2 regions of the Staphylococcus pseudintermedius genome follow, and region 1 is predicted to be linked to the other one. Evidence: predicted binding sites of a transcription regulator. Region 1 holds the regulator's gene; the other holds the start of a gene.
The links. The regulator NrdR, encoded in region 1, represses ribonucleotide reductase genes. The targets are predictions, from matches to a motif close to AACACNATATATNGTGTT.

Region 1 (11,028 bases):
CTATGAATTTGCAGGTGATTCTCGAATTGTGGATGTACATATTAGTCATTTGCGAGATAAGTTAGAAGAAAATCCGAAGCAACCTCAGTTTATTAAAACAGTTCGCGGTTTAGGATATAAATTGGAGCGTCCTAAATAAATGATTAAATTTTACCATAAACTTTTAATCATACTTACAACAATCACTGTTGTAAGTTTTCTCATATTAGGCTTTATTGTACATAATAGTATTTATACGAAAACCGTTGAATACGAGAAGAAATCGCTTCTTAAAGATGCTGAACAAATTCTTGCATTTTATAAAGCGGGAAATAATCAACACATTCAAGAACTCACCAATCATTATCATAGTAATATTAAAATCATTGAAAATGATCAAACGACGGAGTTTAAAGGGGAGCGGAAACTTTCGATAGCAGAACGTCAAGATAGTCTTTTGCGGCAACTTAACACGAGAAATCCGATTTATCAACTCGATGGGAAGCAAGGCTATTATTGGTTTGGACATCAACAAGGTGAGACGACGATACTCATCACAGGTCATTTCGATATGGTTTATGAACTCCAACTTCAATTTTGGAAATACTTAATATTAGTAGGGATGATCATTTTAGCGTTGATTTACTTTACAGTGCGTTATATTAATCGAACTTATATTCAACCTATCAATGAAGTGTCCTACGCTGCGTCACTCCTTACTGAAGGGAATTTTCATGTCAGATTGCCTGAAAGCAGTGTGAAAGAGTTGCGCGAATTGTATGTGACAATTAATGTGTTGGCACGACGTTTAGAGCAGTTGAATAGCGAGCAAAAAATTCAACGGAATCGTCTTGTCACAACACTTGAAAATATTCCCAGTGCGATATTGATGATTGATAAAAATGGAAAAATTGTTATTGCGAATAAGACGTTTTATGAAGTTTTCAATGCATCGACCAATGTAGAAAATCAAGATTATGCGCGATATCTACATCCAACAATTAAGCAGCTCGTCGTTGAAGGGTTTCGAACTGAAAAAGCGATGTACAAACAAGTTGAAATTTCAATTAACCATATTCATCAAAAGTTCTTTGATACATCGTGTGTGCCTATCTTATCGCGTACGAAAAAGTCGTTACAAGGGATGGTCATCGTATTACATGATATTACACAATTGAAGAAACTGGAAAACTTACGTAGTGAATTTGTAGCGAATGTGTCACACGAATTGAAAACACCGATAACATCGATGAAAGGATTTACCGAAACACTTATTGATGGTGCGAAAAATGATGAAGCCTCTTTAGATTTGTTTTTAAACATCATCTTAAAAGAATCTAATCGCATTCAATCTCTAGTAGAAGATTTATTAGATTTATCGAAAATTGAACAGAACACGACGTTAGAAAAGCACTTAATTGATTTGTCGGATGTCGCTAAATCTTCATTTTCAGTCATTCAACCACTTGCGAATGAAAAGTCGATACAATTGATTGATCAAATAGAGCCAAATGTGACGGCGATGGCTGACGAAAATAAAATCTCTCAAGTTATCGTGAATTTAATGACGAATGCAGTCAACTATTCTCCTGAAAATCGAACGGTCACATTAGCGGTATATCGAGAAAATCAGCATCCAGTCATTGAAGTGATTGATCAAGGCATCGGTATAGGAGAAAAAGAAAAGTATCGTATTTTTGAAAGATTTTATCGTGTGGATAAAGCGAGAAGTCGTGATTCAGGTGGCACAGGGTTAGGCTTGTCCATTACGAAACATATTATCGAAGCTTATCAAGGGAATATCGAAGTGGCGTCTGAACTTGGAAAAGGGTCGAGATTTAAAGTTGTGTTACCAGAGTAATATGTTCACAAAACGGGAACAGTGATAACGTACACACAGTCGTTAAAACTGTTCTCGCTTTTCGTTATAATCGGTATAGAACATAAAAAACTTGATGCTATTGATGCCATATTTTTGTTAAACTTGCCTTCCCTACGAATTGTGTTTTTGATTGCCATTATGGCTTCACTTTACGAGGGAGTGGCCCTACCAGTCAATTCGGTTTGATTTAAAAGAATACTTAATCGATGTCGAATTGGATTTTGGGAGCAGTACAGTAATCCCATGCGGCACAAAGATTTCACCGTACTGCCTCTGCAAGGGTGACTCGACTTCTCAAAAGCTTATGCATTGAAAAGTCAGACAGTTACTGAGATAAACAGTAACCATGATTAAAGTAAAGAATTGATTGTTAGCAGTATGCACACATCTCCTCTGGCGTCTCAGCCTTCTGGACAATCTGGCATTAAATATAGTCACATAGGGTAAAGTTATGAATTGAAGAAAATCAATAGCATCCATTTTTATGTCCAATTACACCTTATTATTCGCCGGTATAATCATCATTCATGGATATGAGTCCATAAAAGATCTAGATTAGAAAACTTAATGTCCCGGTCTTATATCGTATCAACTATGGTACAATAGGCATTCCATTTTTGTTATAAAGTAGAAGTGTGTGTTACGCGCTTTATCGACATGATACATACGGATTATGATAAAATAGATACAAATCACGATGGAGGGAATAACGTGGACAAACTTATATTAATTGATGGTAATAGTTTAAGTTTTAGAGCTTTTTATGCATTGCCGTTGTTAAAAAATAAAGCAGGGATTCATACAAATGCTGTATATGGTTTTGCGCGTTTGTTAGAAAAGATTATCAAAGAAGAACAACCAACGCATTTTCTCGTGGCATTCGACGCTGGAAAAACGACCTTTAGACATGAGACGTATCAAGATTATAAAGGGGGCCGTCAAAAAACGCCACCTGAATTGAGTGAGCAGTTCCCATATATTCGCCAATTAATAGATGCCTATCAAATTCAACGTTATGAACTTGAAAACTATGAAGCAGATGACATTATTGGAACACTTAGTCGTGAAGCAGATCAAGCGGGCATGCAAACAATCATCATTACAGGGGACCGAGATTTAACGCAACTTGCTACAGATCAAGTGACGATCTATTATACGAAAAAAGGTGTGACGGACGTCGATCATTACACACCACAGTTTATTGCTGAAAAATATAATGGGCTTAAACCGTCTCAAATTATTGATTTAAAAGGCTTAATGGGTGACAGTTCTGACAATATTCCAGGTGTGGCAGGTGTCGGTGAAAAAACAGCGATGAAATTGTTAAATCAATTTGGAACAGTTGAAGGTGTTTATGATCATATTGAGGAAGTATCAGGTAAAAAGCTAAAAGAAAAGCTTGAAAATAGTCGTGATGATGCGTTAATGAGTAAAACTTTAGCGACGATTAATTGTGATAGTCCGATTACAGTATCACTCGAAGACACACGTTTACCTCAAAAAATGGATGAAAGTGCTAAAATCGAACTGTTCAAGTCGTTAGAATTCCGTCAGTTGCTTGATGGGATGGATGTCGAGGCAGACAACGCTACGGCGAGTCGAGATTTTGTCCCAACGACAAACATGTCAAAAGTAGATTTCACTCAATTGTCAGAAGCGGCCATTCACGTAGAAGTTGCGGGACCAAACTACCTAAAAGATGAGTTGTTAAAATTTGGTTTATACGATGGCGAACAATATGTAGTGATTCCATTTGACAAGGTCAATGAATATCCAGAGTTAGTGGCTTGGCTAGAAGATGAAACGACGCAAAAATGGGTACATGATGCGAAGAAAACGTACATTGCGATGAAACGTTCAGACATCGCCATTGAAAATGTCGTTTTTGATACAATGTTAGCGAGCTATATTATCGATCCGTCACGTACGATTGAAGATGTACATTCTGTCATGACGCATTTTGATCAAACGTTTGTACAAGATGATGTGTCGGTTTATGGTAAAGGCAAATCATTCCACATACCTGAAGATGGCATACTCGATAAACATATCGCTTCCATTTTAGACGCGATTCATGTTGTGCAACCGCAAATGATGACGATTCTTGAAGCGCATGAACAGACATCATTACTCTCAGAAATCGAGTTACCACTCGCGCTCATTTTAAGTGAAATGGAATATATCGGTATTCATACTGACATCGACACATTAAAAGAAATGGAAACAGTCATTCAAACAGAATTGGATCAGTTAATAGAACAAATTCATGAACAAGCTGGTGAAAAATTTAATATTAATTCACCTAAACAATTAGGCGTCATTTTATTTGAAAAACTTGAGTTGCCCGTCATTAAAAAAACGAAAACAGGTTATTCAACAGCGGTCGATGTGCTCGAAAAATTGCAAAATGCTCATCCAATTATCGACAACATTTTAACGTATCGTACGTTATCGAAATTGCAGTCGACTTATGTTGAAGGTTTACAAAAGGTGATTTGGGATGACGGTCGCATTCATACTCGTTTTAATCAAACACTTGCACAAACGGGACGTCTGTCTTCTGTTGATCCGAACTTGCAAAATATTCCAATTCGTTTAGAAGAGGGGCGTAAAATTCGTAAAGCGTTTAAGTCTACGCACGAAGATTATGTCATTCTTGCGGCGGATTACTCACAAATCGAATTACGTGTTTTAGCACATATAACAGGAGACCCAACGTTGCAACAAGCGTTTAATGATAATGAAGATGTTCATACCACAACAGCGATGAAAGTGTTTAATGTTGCAGCTGATGAAGTCACATCATTAATGCGTCGTCAAGCAAAAGCAGTAAACTTTGGTATCGTCTATGGCATTAGTGATTATGGACTCAGTCAAAGTTTAGGTATCACACGTAAAGAAGCACAGCGATTCATTGACGATTACTTGAACCATTTTCCAGGTGTGAAAGATTATATGGACAACATTGTGCAAGATGCCAAACAACAAGGTTATGTGGAGACATTATTAAAACGTCGTCGTTACATTCCTGACATTACGAGTCGTAACTTTAACTTACGTGGATTTGCTGAACGAACTGCGATGAACTCACCAATTCAAGGAAGTGCGGCAGATATTATCAAATTAGCGATGGTGCAATTCCACCGTGAAGTACAAAAGACATCATTTAAAGCTCAGTTATTATTACAAGTACATGATGAACTGATTTTTGAAGTGCCGAAAGATGAAGTAGATGAATTCGGCAAATTTGTTGAGGAAATTATGGCGCATGCATTACAATTAGATGTCCCATTAAGTGTAGAATCAGATTATGGGAAAACGTGGTATGATGCAAAATAGAAAGTAGGTATGACAATCAATGCCAGAATTACCAGAAGTCGAACATGTCAAACGTGGGATTACGCCGCATATTATGCACCAAAAGGTTATAGATGTGACGTTTTCTGAACCTGTCAAACGCGGCAAGTTAGAAGGGAAAGAAACGATAATTAAAGGGATTGACCTTGATGCTTTTGTGAAGTATACGGTCGGTTTTGAGATTGCTGATGTGCAACGCCGCAGTAAATATATTTTATTTCGTATCGAAAATGGGAATATTGAACGTATATTAATTTCTCATTTAGGGATGGCAGGTGCATTCTTTGTCGTGCAATCGCTCGATGACATTGCGATACCGAATTTTCGAAAGCATTGGCAAGTTGTTTTTCATTTAGAAAATGGTATTAAATTAGTCTATTCAGATATTCGCCGGTTTGGTGAGATTCGGAATGTCGAAAGTTTAGAGGCTTACCCATCAATTTTAGAGATTGCACCTGAACCTTTTGAACAAGAGGCGTTAGCCTATTATCTTGCTAAAAGTGATGAAAAGAAATATTTAAACAAAGCGATTAAACCCTTTATACTGGATCATCGTGTGATATCGGGTTGTGGCAATATTTATGCGTGTGAAGCGCTGTTTGATGCACAAATTCATCCGGAGAAAAAAGTAAAAGACTTGTCAATAGCGGAAAAGACAAAGTTATTTAATAGTGTAGTAAAAGTTTTAGAAATGGGTATTTTAAATGGTGGGACAAGTGTGGCAGATTATGTACATGCTGATGGTCAAAGAGGTACTATGCAAGATCATTTGAAAGTATATAAACAAAAGCGCTGTGCAACGTGTGAAACAGCGATTGAAACGGTTATTATTTCAGGACGAAATACACATTTTTGTCCAAATTGCCAAAGTTAGGATAGGTGAAATTATGCCCAAAGTCATTGGATTAACAGGTGGAATTGCTACTGGAAAATCGACAGTGGCAGAGTTACTCGCAATACATGGTTTTAAAATCGTCGACGCAGATGTTGCAGCAAGAAAAGCAGTTGCTAAAGGGACGGAAGGTTTAAAAAAAGTTCAAGCGCTATTTGGCGATGAAGCGATCAATGAAGATGGCGAAATGAATCGTACCTTTGTCGGACAACAAGTGTTTTATGACGATGAAAAAAGAAAACAACTTAATGCGATTGTGCATCCTATTGTCGGCAAAATGATGAATCAAGAGCGTGACCAATATTTAGCAGAGGGACATAATGTTATTATGGATATTCCACTGTTATTTGAAAATCATTTAGAAGCCACGGTAGATGAAGTTTGGCTCGTTTATGCGTCTGAACCGATACAACTCGATCGATTAATGGCGCGTAATGACTTGTCTATAGAAGATGCCAAAGCAAGAATCTATAGTCAAATTTCAATTGATAAAAAGAGTCGCATGGCGGATGTCGTCATTGATAATTTAGGTTCAAAGTTGGAATTAAAACAAAATTTAGAACAGATTTTAGTAGACAAAGGATTTTTAGAAGCTTATCATAGTGACTCAGAAGAATAGTGGATGATAACTGACGTAAATATCTATATAAATTCAGGAGCTTAGACATGCGTTTGTCTCAGCTCCTGAATTTTTTACGCTTTATGATTGTTTTGGCTGATGAAGTACAATAACAAAAAATAATAGTAGAAAACGGTTTCATTTTATCGCAATTATGATATACTGTTGATTATAAGTATAACACATTGATAAGGAGTGCTTTAAACATGACGACAAAGATTGCGATTAACGGTCTGGGGCGTATCGGCCGTATGGTTTTAAGAGTGGCATTAAATAGAGAAGATGTTGAGGTTGTAGCGATTAATGCAAGCTATCCACCTGAAACGATTGCGCATCTTATTAAGTATGACACAACACACGGACGCTTTAATCAGGCGGTTGAACCGATTGAAGATGGCATTCAAGTGAACGGTAAAAAAATTAAACTTGTGTCAGATCGTAATCCTGAAAATTTACCATGGGCAGCATTGGATATCGATATCGTAGTAGAAGCAACAGGTAAATTTAATCATGGCGATAAAGCAGATGCCCACATTCGTGCAGGTGCTAAAAAGGTGATTTTAACAGGGCCTTCAAAAGGAGGAGACGTGCAAACGATTGTTAAAGGTGTCAATGACCAAGATATCGATACAGAACGTTATGACATTTTTAGTAACGCATCTTGTACGACAAACTGTTTAGCACCGATTGCAAAATTATTAAATGATCGTTTTGGAATCGAAAATGGCTTAATGACGACAGTACATGCTGTGACAAATGACCAAAACAATTTAGATAATCCGCACAAAGATTTACGTCGAGCGCGTGCAGCTTTTGAAAGCATCATTCCAACATCAACAGGTGCAGCGAAAGCACTTGCACTTGTTTTACCAGAACTTGAAGGAAAAATGCATGGGATGGCGTTACGGGTGCCTACTAAAAATGTTTCACTCGTTGACCTAGTCGTCGATTTAAAACAATCTGTGACTAAAGAAGAAGTGAATCAATTATTTAAAGACAATGATTTGAATGGTGTTGTCGCTATTTCGGATGAACCACTAGTATCGGATGATTTTACGACTGATGCACATTCAGCAATTGTCGACACACCTTCAACAATCGTCATGGGAGATCGTAAAGTTAAGGTACTCGCATGGTATGACAATGAATGGGGTTATTCAACGAGAGTTGTCGATGTATTACAACAAATCGCTGCTCAAATTCCGAGCACAGTCGCACAATAAATCAAATACAAAAAAGTCGATGAGAATTGAATCATCGACTTTTTTGTATGTCTGGATATTAAAGTTTCAAATGGAACGCATCCATTTATTGTCAGTCAAGACACTATGATACTTGTCAGTTATCACCTAACTTTTGAAATCATGTCGTTTCATAGTATAATGAAACAAAAACTATGACTAAGAAGGTGACAAAGTCGTGAAATGTCCAAAATGCAATCATACCCAATCTCGAGTAGTGGATTCGAGACATGCAGATGATATGAATGCAATTAGAAGAAGACGTGAATGTGACAATTGTGGTACACGTTTCACTACTTTTGAACATATAGAAATGAGTCCGCTCATCGTCGTCAAAAAAGACGGTACACGTGAACAGTTCAATAGAGAAAAAATATTAAATGGCTTAGTGCGCTCGTGTGAAAAGCGACCAGTCCGTTTTCAACAATTGGAAGAAATTACGAATCAAGTTGAATGGAAATTGCGTGAAGAAGGTATTGCTGAAGTGTCTTCTAGAGACATAGGGGAGTATGTCATGAATTTATTAATGCATGTTGACCAAGTCTCTTATGTTCGATTTGCTTCTGTGTACCGGGAATTTAAAGATGTGGATCAATTATTACAATCTATGCAAGGGATATTGAAAGAAAACAAGCGGAGTGAATAACGAATGAATCATTTTATGTATCAAAATCAGTTGAGTCCGCACGACGGGTTTATCGTCATGCGTCCATTTCAATATCATGCAGTGCACTATGATATTTTAAATCGGTTATTCACACCGTTAATTGGCGCTGAAGCAATCGGTGTGTACCAATTTTTGAACCAATTTGAGTCTGCTACATTCGACCAAGGGTTTACACATTATACTATTATGTCCGAGTTAAAATTAAGCCTCGGTCGTTTTAGGGAGTTTTTAGATTTGTTGGAAGGCATTGGCCTGTTAAAAACGTTCGTCCGTCAATCTGAAAACACGACACAATTTGTGTATGAACTCATACCTCCGCCTACAGCAGAACGTTTTTTTAATGATCCGATGTTGTCGATTTATTTTTATGAAGCTGTCGGACAGGAACGGTATCATACATTGAAAAATCATTTTATGCCTACACAACTCGATTTGGCAGGATTTTCAAATGTGACGAAAAAGTTCACGGATGTTTTTAAAGTGCCTAAGAAACAAGCGGCCACTTCAGATGTAGCACTCAAAGCATCGCAATATCAAGGTGTTGATTTAACAGATGTGACGTTTGATTTTGAATTGTTGGCTGATATGTTGCAGACGCATTATGTGAGCCAAACGATTTTATCAGAACCGACAAAATCGCTTATTGTGCAATTGGCGACATTGTATCGTTTATCGCCTGATGTTATGAAAACGATTATTTTGAAATCGCTCAATGCAGACCAGTCTTTATCCGTTAAAGATTTACGTAAACAAGCACAAAGTTATTATTTAATGGAACATCAACAACAATTACCATCATTACAGCCGCAAGTGACAGTGACTGCTTCAGAACAAACGTCTGAAGCACAAGAAGAAACGGTCTCGAATTGGGATGAATGGTTTGCTTTAATGGATCAAACGAGTCCGATTGTCATGCTTACGGAATATGGAGGTTCTGAACCGCCGCGTTATCAAAAAGACATGGTGGAAGAATTAGTACAACGTGAAGGGTTTAATTTTGGAGTCATCAATATATTATTGCAATATGTGATGCAAAAAACGGATAATAACTTGCCGGAAAAATATGTCTATTCCGTTGCTTCAACGTGGAAAAAAAGTGGTGTGACGGACGCGCGTTCTGCATATGAAAAGGCGATGGAAATTCAAAAAAACCAGGAAAAATCAAAGCAAAAACGAATGGAAAGCTATTCTCAAAACACAAATGGTCCATTTTATAACAAAAAAGAAAAGCAACCGCGTTGGGTGACACATCCAGAAGAATACGAACAAAAAGAAGAAGATCAAGAAGCATTGGAAAAAGATCGTGCAGCGTTCTTGAAAAGATTAAAACAAAAGAGAAGGGCGGGTGAAGATTAATGAAAAGCTTTAATAGTATCATCGGTGGTAACAATGCTTTCGAACAAAAGATTCAACAAATTAAAAAGCAAGTATTAGCGGATCCAGATGTAAAAGCATTTTTAGCTGCACACCAATCTGAAGTAACGAATCGAATGATTGAGGAAGATTTGAACATCTTGCAAGAATATAAAGATCAGCAAAAGCGTTACGATGGGACACATACGTATGAAAATTGTCCTAATTTCGTGAAAGGTCACATTCCGGAATTGTATATTGATCAACAACACATCAAAATTCGTTACAAGCCTTGCCCATGTAAAATCAGGCACGACGAGGAACAAAATGCGAAAAGTATGATTACGTCATTTCATATGCATCCAGATACGTTAAACGCCAAAATTAAAGATATTTATATGACGCGACGCAATCGTTTAGATTTAGCAATGCAATTAGACGATTTAATCGATGCCATTATTGAAAAGCGTTCGGTCAAAGGTTTTTATTTATATGGTGAATTCGGTACAGGAAAGTCATTTATTTTAGGTGCGATTGCGAACGAGTTGAAAAATAATCGAGTCCCTTCGATGATTATTTATGTGCCAGAATTTATTCGAACATTAAAAAATGGTTTTAAAGATGGAACGACAGCAAAACGTATTGAACAAGTTCGTGAAGCGCGTGTATTATTTTTAGACGATTTAGGTGCTGAAGATATGACGCCTTGGGTACGTGATGAGGTGCTCGGTCCAATTTTGCATTACCGTATGATTCAAGAACTACCGACATTTTTCAGCTCAAATATGAATTTAGATGAATTAGAAACACATTTGGCTGATACGAAAAATGGTGTTGATCGAATGAAAGCGAAACGGATTATGGAACGTGTGAAAACTTTGAGCACGCCTTATTTGCTTGAAGGAGAAAATTATCGTAAGCATTGAAAATTTTAAAATTAGCGTTATAATATGTATATAAATCAATAATGTTGCTAAAGTTTGAGGATATGATATCGGTATCACTATGGTACAGGGAACTACTGTGATTGAGAATGTA
Region 2 (11,028 bases), 910 kb from region 1:
AAGTACTCGTTTGTACTCATATGGACATAAATCTTCACCATTTGTGCGTTTAAACCTTGCGCCATAGCATTCGATAAAAACCATATACTCATCATTTGACCTGCAAACGCATCAGGTGCAAGTTTTGTTGTTGTTGATAAGCCAATAGGAGATAAACAAAGTTCACCAAACGTTACGAGTAAGAAGCTCGCGACTAACCAGAACGGATTGATCAAACTGTTACTGTCTGGAATAATCATAATTAAATATGAAAGACCAGCTAAAATAACACCGAGCGCAAATTTAATGACAGTCGGTGGATTATAACGACCGAGTTTCATCCATAAAATTGAGAATAAAGGTGCCAAAATAATAATGAAAAATGGATTTAAAGATTGAAACCATGCTGGTGGGATATGAAAATCAATCAATCCTCCTGTAACTTTAGATAATTCAAGTTGTGTTTTTGTGTCAGAAAACTGTGCTAAAACTGTTGACCCTTGCTCTTGAATCATCCAGAAGGCAACAGACGCAATAAACAACGGAATGTATGCAAAAACACGTTTACGTTCATGTTTTGCAGTCTTGTTACTTAGAATAATTTTTGTAAACAAGAAAACAGGCAAGAATACACCTAATATCGTGATGATATTAGAAAATAGTTCAATAGTTAAGTAGCCTGTTGTATACAATGCAATCCCAATAATCACTAGTATGATCGTCAGACTTCCGATGATTTTAATTAATTTTGAGCGTTCTGTTGGAGTCAATGGGTCTGGCACTTCAACACCTGCAAGACCGAGTGATTTTTTATTTGTGAATATATATGCCAATAAACCGAAAAACATCCCTACAGCTGCAATCGCAAAGCCGACATGGAAACCGACATTGACTTGTACCCATCCGATAATGAGTGGTGAGAGTAATGCTCCTAAATTAATACTCATATAAAAGATCGTAAATGCCGAATCCATGCGTGCGTCGTTCTTATCGTATAACAATCCAACCGTTGAGGAGATGTTTGGTTTCAACAAACCTGTCCCCATAATTAAAAAGAGTAATGCGATAAGTAATAAGACAAGGCTGTTTGGGAGTGACATTAAAATGTGGCCAATCATGATCAGCACAGCACCATAAAACAATGCGTGACGTGTGCCTGTGATACGGTCTGCAATCCAACCTCCGATCACCCCACTCATATAAACTAAAGCGCCATAAATTGAAACGATTTGAAGTGCGACACCTTGGTCTAAACCAAACCCGCCTTTAGCCACTGAATAATAGATATAGAAAGCTAGTATTCCTTTCATCCCGTAATAGCTAAAACGCTCCCAAAATTCTGTGAACACTAGCGTACTGAGTCCTTTAGGATGCCCGAAGAATCCCGTACGTGGCGTACTATTTAGGATTTCTTCCTTTGTATAATGTGAACTCATTGATAATACCCCCTATGTAAGTCAAGTTAAACTTATTCTATAACTCATCGGTATCATACACAAGATTTTTATACAAAGAACATTTTATAATATATTTTTATGGTATGTGAATATATATAGTTTGCTTCTTGATGTATCGTTTATCTGTTTTTTGTACGTATATCCCGATAAAGTCACTAAACTTTATGAGTTATTATAGCACCTTTTTCTCGCTTAGCAATAAAATATTTAAAATTTTAAATATGATTTACGAAAAACTGCACGTTTTTATTGTTAGTGTTTATTTTCCTCTTAGTTAAGGTGTATCAAGTAAAGTGGAGTATTATAAACAGTCAATATTGCTTTGTTAGAGATAAGAAAAGATTAGCCTGATTACGATGAATACTCCTAATAGTAAATCTTTTCAGAAAATATTTACTTTTCGAAAAATAGTGTTAATATGCTATTAAAATAATGTTTGGAGATGAACATTGTGTTTCAAAACAGAGATTTTGTAATTTTGTTTATGGGCAGGCTAATTTCGAATTTTGGTGATAGTCTTTACAGTATTGGGACAATGTTGCTTGTCTATAGTTTGAGTCATTCACCAATATATACAGGTTTTGCATTGTTTTTGACCTCATCAACAGCACTGATTCAAGTTTTTTTAAGTCCTTTATTAGATAGAATCAATCCTAAAAAATATTTAATATACTCACAAATGTTACAGGGTCTCTTATTATTAGGCATTCCATTGTTACATATTATCGATCATTTAACGTTGAGTCTATTATTATTGGTTATGTTTATAGCAAGTCTACTCAATCAAATGATATACCCAATACAATTGAGCTTATTACCTAAAATTTTAAATGAAAATCAATTAATTGATGGTAATGCCTATTTTAGTATTGCATATCAAGGTAGTGATGCGTTATTCAATGCGTTAGCAGGAATAGTGATTACTGCATTTGGATTGTTTTCTATTTATGTTATTGATAGTGTTACTTTTTTGATTAATGGTGTGATGTTTATATTTTTGAGCCGACAAATTTATTTAATAAATCGGCATAAGACTGTAGAAAAGAGTGGGTATTTGAAAATGCATTTTCAAACGCTTTGTTCTGGGTTAGCTTTATGGAAAGGAAAATTATTTTTCCCCTTACTAATAGGTGTCATTGTTATTAATTTTTCAGTAACTGGTATTTTTGCAAATTTACCGTTTTATGCATTAGGAGAACTGCATTATAGCCTTTTAATGTCTAGTTCTGGAATTGGTATTTTAGCGGGATCTCTAATTGTAAAAGGAAAGTGGATGAGGAGTGTTCCTTTAGGTGTGTTTTATATCCTAGGCATTGCACTTATCGGTGTTTCTTGGATTTTATTTTCGTTACTTAAGCATGAAAGCACTTTTATAATGATTGTCTCATTTGTTTTATTTTTAACGGGTTGGGTTGTTGTGGGTATGTTTAATATTATTTCTCAGACCATTATTCAATTATCTGTTAGTGAAGAACAACTAGGAATGGCGATGGGAACAATGATTGGGGTCTCCACATCAATAGCTCCTCTCGGTGCGTTATTAGGTGGGAGTTTAGGTGTTTTATTTGGGAGTCACACGGTAATGATATTGTTTGCAAGCTTATTAGTGTTTGTGTCGGTATTTTGGATGTCCCAATCTTCAATTAGAGAATTGACTGATTTCGAACATATAGAGTGGGGGAGACAAGACTAATGGAAAACTTAAAAATAGTTTTAGCAGATGAAGCGGATGTTGATTTTTTATTAGATATATATAACGACGATTTTGTAAATTTAGTAGCTTTACAAGGAGGAGAATCAAGTATTTTAAAAAATGATATCAAGAATACTTTGAAAATATTTAAAGAAAAGGGAGACGAAATTTTTATTATTAAACAAGGCGAGGAGAATGTTGGAATGGGAATGCTATATGACATTGATTATTATAATAAAAATTCTCGTATTGGTCTTGCGCTTCATAAAAACTACAGAGATATGGGGATAGGCGGAAAGGCACTTGAAATGATTTATAAACATGCTGCCAAAGAAATGAATATGATTAAAGTATATGGAGAAGTGTATGAAATGAATTCAAGATGTAAAAAAATGTTGGATAAGTGTGGATTTGTTTGTGAAGGAGAACTAAAAAAGCATAAAAAATTAAAAGATACTTTTATTAATGTAAGTATATACAGCAAATTTTTATGATTTTATTTGATACGAGGTAATTAATATGAAAAAAGTTGAGCATCTAGAACAATCTAGAGAAGTGATCATCATTATTAAACAATGATGAACGAGATTTGTTTCTTTGGATTTTGGAGCTTTTAAATAAACTGTGTAGTAAAGATTTGGTATTATGTATCTTTACTACACAGTTTATTTCTGTTTTTACTCATCTTATGTGTTAACTTTATACATCTCTATCGTTTTATTATACAAGGGGGAAATGCTAAATCCTAGATGTGCAAATCAAAAATTAGGCTTTCGCTCCTTGAGAGATTTTGTTTACTCTAATTGTATTAATTTTTATCGATTATCGATTTTTTCTGGATACATGTCATGATTCATGAGGCGATGTTCTGCCATTTTTTCGTATTTCGAATTTGGACGACCGTAGTTAGTGTATGGATCGATTGAAATGCCGCCACGTGGTGTGAACTTGCCCCATACTTCAATGTAGTGCGGATCCATTAACTCAATTAAGTCATTCATAATAATATTCATACAGTCTTCATGGAAATCACCATGGTTACGGAAACTGAATAAATAAAGTTTTAATGATTTAGATTCGACCATTTTAACATTTGGAATATATGAAATGTAAATGGTTGCAAAATCAGGTTGTCCTGTAATTGGGCATAAAGATGTGAACTCAGGACAGTTAAATTTAACAAAGTAATCGCGATTTTGGTGTTTATTATCAAATGTTTCTAAAACATCTGGTCGATAATCAAAGTTGTAAGTGTTGTTTTGGTTGCCGAGAAGTGTAATATCTTGTAATTCGTCTTTTGAACGTCCTTCTGTCATGAGGAAGGCCTCCTTTATATTATTTTGATGGTTGTTGACGATGCTTAGAACTTGTCGAGCGTCGTGCTTTTTCGAACATATAATAGCTTGCACTTAAAATAATGATATAACCGATAATGGCATAAAAGTCAGGTGATTCATTAAATAAGATAAAGCCGATAATTGCTGTAAATATAATAGACGCATAAGTAAATATCGAAATATCTTTGGCTGGTGCGTAACTATATGCGACTGTAATACCGATTTGGCCTACTGCAGCGGACAAACCTGCTAAAATCAAGTAAACGATTTGGATTAAGCTCATCGGTTCAAATGTAAATGCGACGAATGGTATCAGCACAATAACCGAAAAGAATGAGAAATAAAATACAATCGTGTATGGGGCTTCTCGTGTACTTAAAGCACGTACAGCGGTATATGCTGAAGCCGCGAAAACACCGGATAACAGTCCCACAATTGCCGGAATCACATCAGATGAAAATTCAGGTTTGACAACGAAAAGCATACCGATAATTGCGATAACCATTGAAGTAATTTGATATTTTTGAATAAATTCCTTTAAAAAGATGAGGCTTAACAATATCGTCCAAAAAGGATTCAACTTCATCAAAATATCGGCATCGCTTAATACCATGTGATCAATCGCATAGATGTTTAACAGGACGCCCATTAAACCTAAAACAGAACGTGTCACTAATAAAGGTTGACTACTGAGCTTACCGAAGAAGGGCTGTTTATATTTAAGAATAAAGAATAACGGAATAAACATGGCTACGAAATTTCGAGCGAGTGATTTTTGAAATACGGGTAAATCGCCGGATAGACGAAAAAAAACTGCCATAAAACTAAAACCAATAGCAGAAATTAAAATAGCGAGGATTCCTTTCACTTTAGTATTCATGATATCGCCTCTTATTGATAAAAATTTGACTTATACATAGTAGCACAAAATGAAACAACTTGCATTATATCTTGCAATTTTACTAAAAGGAGCTACAATAAAAGGGAACATACGTTCTGTTTAAGAGGTCTGTATAAACGTTTCGGTTAAGAAAGTCAAGTGAGAGATGCACTTCAATCAGAAAATAATTTTTTCAACTCTTCTAGTAGTTGATTTCATCGCTTTTGATGACAATGGGTGACAAAAGTTCCAATTTATCTCTTTAAATTGAGAATAGAGTTCTGTATAATGAGACACATAATATAGTATGGTCGAATGAAAATAAACACAATATATTGTGTTTGATGAGCGGATAACATCACGAGAATGGACAAAATCAATGGAGGTTTACACGATTTTGAACATTCTATTTCTTTGATAATCTACATATAGTAGTTGAAAAATATAAGTCATTATTGTACGGCGATAATGGTATATCATCAACTTTTTAACTTATTTTAAGAATAGAGATAAAGCAAATGTATGTTCGCATTTTATTCAATAACATTTATATTGTGGATGAGAGAAAAGTTACAATGAACGATACGTGAATCATTTATCTCGGAAGAAAGGTGGTTATTCAGGATGAAAGTAGTATTTTATTCTTTTACAGGTAATGTCAGACGATTCATCAAACGTACAGAACTTGATAACACACTAGAGATTAATGAGACGAATACTTTAGAAAAAGTGACTGAGCCATTCATTATCGTCACAGGGACCATTGGTTTTGGTGAGGTACCTCAACCAGTCCAGCAATTTTTAGAATGCAACCATGAAAATTTAAAGGGTGTCGCAGCAAGTGGTAACCGAAACTGGGGGACTAACTTTGCGAAGGCAGGTACACGGATTGCAGAAATGTATAACGTCCCTTTACTAATGAAATTTGAACTACATGGTAATGCACACGATACAATCGAATTTAAAGAGAAGGTGGTCAATTTTTATGAAAACTATGGAACAAAAACAATACAAGCACATTGAACTTAATAATCAAGTGACAAAAAGAAATGAAAATGGCTTTTTTCAACTTGAAAAAGATCAAGAAGCACTTGCAAGTTATTTAGAAGAGATTCAAGATAAAACTGTTCATTTTGATAGCGAACTTGAACGCCTTCACTTTTTAGTTGACAATCATTTTTATTACAATGTATTTGAAGAATACAGCGAAGCGCAACTTGTTGAATTAATTGCATTTGCAACAGAGATTCCATTTCGTTTTGCTAGTTATATGTCAGCAAGCAAATTTTTTAAAGACTATGCATTAAAAACGAATGATAAGTCACAATATCTGGAAGACTATCATCAACATGTAATGATAGTGTCATTTTATCTTGCAAAAGGTAATGTTGAACTTGCTAAAAAATTGATTCAAGCAATGGTAGAGCAACGTTACCAACCAGCAACCCCTACTTTCTTGAACGCAGGTCGTGCGCGTAGAGGTGAATTAGTTTCATGTTTCTTATTAGAAGTAGATGACAGTTTAAACTCTATTAATTTTATTGATTCAACTGCTAAACAATTGAGCAAAATTGGTGGCGGGGTAGCTATTAACCTTTCCAAATTGCGTGCAAGAGGTGAAGCGATTAAAGGCATAAAAGGTGTTGCGAAAGGGGTTTTACCTATTGCTAAAGCACTTGAAGGTGGTTTTAGCTATGCTGATCAATTAGGTCAACGTCCAGGTGCTGGGGCAGTGTATCTAAATATTTTCCACTACGATGTAGAAGAATTTTTAGATACGAAGAAAATTAACGCAGATGAGGATTTGCGTCTTTCAACGATTTCAACAGGTCTGATTGTACCGTCTAAGTTTTTCGAATTGGCGAAAGAAGGTAAAGATTTCTTTATGTTTGCCCCTCATACAGTAGAACAAGAATATGGCGTGACTTTAGACGATATTAATATTGACGAGTATTATGATCGTCTTGTCGAAAATCCAAATATCATGAAGAAAAGTAAAGATGCACGTGAAATGTTAAATATGATTGCACAAACGCAATTGCAATCTGGCTACCCTTATTTAATGTTTAAAGATAATGCTAACCGTGTGCATGCAAATTCTAATATTGGCCAAATTAAAATGAGTAACTTATGTACAGAAATTTTCCAACTTCAAGAAACATCTGTGATTCATGGTTATGGCGTAGATGATGAAATCAAACGTGATATTTCTTGTAATCTAGGTTCATTAAATATTGTGAATGTCATGGAATCTAATCAGTTTAGAGATTCTGTTCATACAGGAATGGATGCATTAACAGTCGTAAGTGACGAAGCTAATATTCAAAATGCACCAGGCGTCAAAAAGGCGAACAGTGAACTGCACTCAGTTGGGCTTGGTGTGATGAATTTGCATGGTTATTTAGCTAAAAATCATATCAGTTACGAATCAGAAGAAGCGAAAGATTTTGCAGATGTATTTTTCATGATGATGAATTATTATTCAATTGAACGTTCGATGCAAATTGCTAAAGAACGTGGTGAAACATTCAAAGATTTTGATAAATCGGATTATGCGAGTGGACGCTATTTTGAACGCTATACGTCTGAGGACTTTTTACCAAAGTCTGAAAAGGTAAAAGCTCTGTTTGCAAATCACACTATTCCTACACGTGACGATTGGAAAGTATTGCAAGCTGAAGTTGAAAAATATGGCTTATATCATGCATACCGTTTAGCGATTGCACCAACACAAAGTATTTCGTATGTGCAAAATGCGACAAGTTCGGTCATGCCAATTGTCGACCAAATTGAGCGACGTACATATGGGAATTCAGAAACGTTTTACCCTATGCCGTTTTTATCACCGCAAACAATGTGGTATTACAAATCAGCTTTCAATATTGATCAAATGAAGCTGATCGATTTGATTGCAACGATCCAAACGCATATTGACCAAGGGATTTCAACAATTTTATATGTTAACTCAGAAATTTCAACGCGTGAATTGTCACGTTTATACGTTTATGCGCATCATAAAGGTTTGAAATCTTTATACTATACACGTAATAAATTATTGAGTGTCGAAGAATGTACGAGCTGTGCGATTTAATTTTTTAGATTTAAAGGCGGACCTATGATATCACGTAGGTCTAGCGATTGAAGTGATACTTGTGAGGATAGCGGTGAACAAATGGTTTTATAGTGCTGTTTACTCAACTTGGGCGAAAGTGTGCGACACAAACTTTTGCCCGACTCACAATGTTAAAATTTATGGAATGGGGCATTGGTTTGTCCCATTTGTCATACAATATATAAAAGATAGGAGCAAAGAAGTCAATGATAGCTGTAAATTGGAATACACAAGAAGATATGACAAATATGTTTTGGCGTCAAAACATCGCTCAAATGTGGGTGGAAACAGAATTTAAAGTTTCTAAAGATATTGCAAGTTGGAAATCATTAACTGAAGCAGAACAAGATACATTTAAAAAAGCGCTTGCAGGTTTAACTGGATTAGATACACACCAAGCAGACGATGGTATGCCTTTAATCATGTTACATACACAAGACTTGCGTAAAAAAGCAGTCTATTCATTCATGGGGATGATGGAACAAATCCATGCCAAAAGTTATTCGCACATTTTTACTACGTTACTTCCATCTAAAGAAACAGATGAATTATTAGATGTCTGGGTATTAGAAGAACCACATTTAAAGTATAAGTCTGAAAAGATTGTCGGCACTTATCATAAATTATGGGGAAAAGAAGCATCTATTTATGATCAATATATGGCACGTGTGGCGAGTGTTTTTTTAGAGACATTCCTCTTTTTCTCAGGTTTCTACTATCCTTTGTATTTGGCAGGACAAGGCCGTATGACAACATCAGGTGAAATCATCCGTAAAATCTTACTGGACGAGTCGATTCATGGTGTATTCACTGGTTTAGATGCACAAAGTTTGAGAAATGAATTGTCGGAAAGTGAGAAACAAAAAGCGGATAAAGAAATGTACCAATTATTAGAGGATTTATACGCGAATGAGGCATCATATACAAGAAGTTTATACGATCCGATTGGTTTAACTGATGATGTGATGAACTATGTTCGTTATAATGGTAACAAAGCGCTCTCCAATCTAGGTTTTGAACCGTATTTTGAAGAACGCGAGTTTAGTCCAATCATCGAGAATGCGTTAGACACTTCTACTAAAAATCACGACTTCTTCTCAGTTAAAGGTGATGGCTATGTACTTGCATTAAATGTTGAATCTTTACAAGATGAAGATTTTATTTTTTAACGATTAAAGTGTCAATGAAAGGCTCTATGTCAAATAGGACTGATGAGCATAATACAGAGGTTAAGCAAAATAGCGTTGCTTAACCTCTTTTTTAGATGGGCTATAAAAACAGGATTTCCGTGCGTTATCTTTACTCATAGGGTGTCAAAAAGGTAAGGCTTCTAGGAGAGAAATGAAAAGTAAAAAAAGCCTGTTCATTTTGACGAAGATCGCTTTGTTGCAATAGCTACCTGTCTTCTCAATGTAAGTTTTGAGAAAGCGAGGCAGCCGTGGGAGTGAGGACTTAAAGTTCTAGCACTACGAATATAGCATCAAAAGACGATTCAGAAGATAATATTTAAGATGTTTAAAGGTTGTTATATTACATTATAATGAAAAAATTAAATTTCGAAATAATGGTGATAATGAAACTTACACCGGTTGTTAAAATGCGCTTCACATTCAGGACAAGATTCGGTCATCATATACGTTTCAATCGGCATCTCATAACCACAAACACCACATAAAATAGCGCGCTCATCAAATTCATCCGAATGCCAACGTTTCGGACGATGTTTTTCAGATTCATTATGACATTTAAAGCAAGGATAATATTTATGACAACATTTAAACTTAATTGCGATGACATCAAATGGCGTATTGTAGTGAGTACAACGTGTTTCTTGGTCGACAGTCGCACCATAAACTTTCGGCATAGCATTCGCTCCTTAAACTTTTCTTTATTTCTCTAAATCTTCTCCAATAATCCGAACTTCTCTTTCTAACTCAATCCCAAATTTTTCTTTCACAACGTTTTGGACATGATGAATTAAGTTTTCGTAGTCTGTCGCTGTTCCGTGATCGACATTTACCATAAATCCAGCATGTTTACGAGAGACTTCGACGCCACCGATACGATGCCCTTGCAAGTCGGCATTTTGAATGAGTTGACCTGCAAAATGACCAGGCGGACGACGGAAAACACTACCGCATGATGGATATTCAAGTGGTTGCTTGGATTCGCGTCGTTCAGTGAGATCATCCATTTTCTCTTGAATGTCTTCTTGCTTCCCAGGTGTGAGTGTAAATGCAGCTTCCAACACGACATAATGCTGTTGTTGGATAATACTATTACGATAATCCAATTCAAGCTCATTATGTGTTAATTTAAGCAACTCGCCACGTTCATCGATGACAAGTGCGTAATCGATCACATCTTTTACTTCGCCCCCATAAGCACCTGCATTCATATAAACAGCGCCACCGATAGAACCAGGAATCCCACAGGCAAATTCAAGACCTGTTAATGAAACGTCGCGTGCTTTTCGAGACACATCGATTATAGCCGCACCACTGCCTGCAATAATTGTCGCATCAGAAGTAACGATGTGATTTAAAGATAGTAAGCTCAATACGATTCCT

Region 2: a site for NrdR is predicted at 5,671-5,688, ahead of nrdI (class Ib ribonucleoside-diphosphate reductase assembly flavoprotein NrdI). Genes of this name have one in related genera too.

Annotation. Positions count from the first base shown of each region.
Region 1 is NZ_CP120150.1:1,135,585-1,146,612, forward strand. It holds gene P3U61_RS05370 (response regulator transcription factor) at 1-139, shown strand, start outside; gene pnpS (two-component system histidine kinase PnpS) at 140-1,840, shown strand; gene polA (DNA polymerase I) at 2,573-5,200, shown strand; gene mutM (bifunctional DNA-formamidopyrimidine glycosylase/DNA-(apurinic or apyrimidinic site) lyase) at 5,220-6,092, shown strand; gene coaE (dephospho-CoA kinase) at 6,106-6,729, shown strand; gene P3U61_RS05395 (glyceraldehyde-3-phosphate dehydrogenase) at 6,936-7,952, shown strand; gene nrdR (transcriptional regulator NrdR) at 8,149-8,616, shown strand; gene P3U61_RS05405 (replicative helicase loading/DNA remodeling protein DnaB) at 8,620-9,993, shown strand; gene dnaI (primosomal protein DnaI) at 9,993-10,916, shown strand.
Region 2 is NZ_CP120150.1:2,040,602-2,051,629, reverse strand. It holds gene P3U61_RS09690 (peptide MFS transporter) at 1-1,415, opposite strand, end outside; gene P3U61_RS09685 (MFS transporter) at 1,888-3,129, shown strand; gene P3U61_RS09680 (GNAT family N-acetyltransferase) at 3,129-3,623, shown strand; gene queF (preQ(1) synthase) at 3,945-4,445, opposite strand; gene P3U61_RS09670 (DMT family transporter) at 4,465-5,346, opposite strand; gene nrdI (class Ib ribonucleoside-diphosphate reductase assembly flavoprotein NrdI) at 5,971-6,369, shown strand; gene nrdE (class 1b ribonucleoside-diphosphate reductase subunit alpha) at 6,332-8,437, shown strand; gene nrdF (class 1b ribonucleoside-diphosphate reductase subunit beta) at 8,665-9,627, shown strand; gene P3U61_RS09650 (CHY zinc finger protein) at 10,008-10,322, opposite strand; gene murB (UDP-N-acetylmuramate dehydrogenase) at 10,347-11,028, opposite strand, start outside.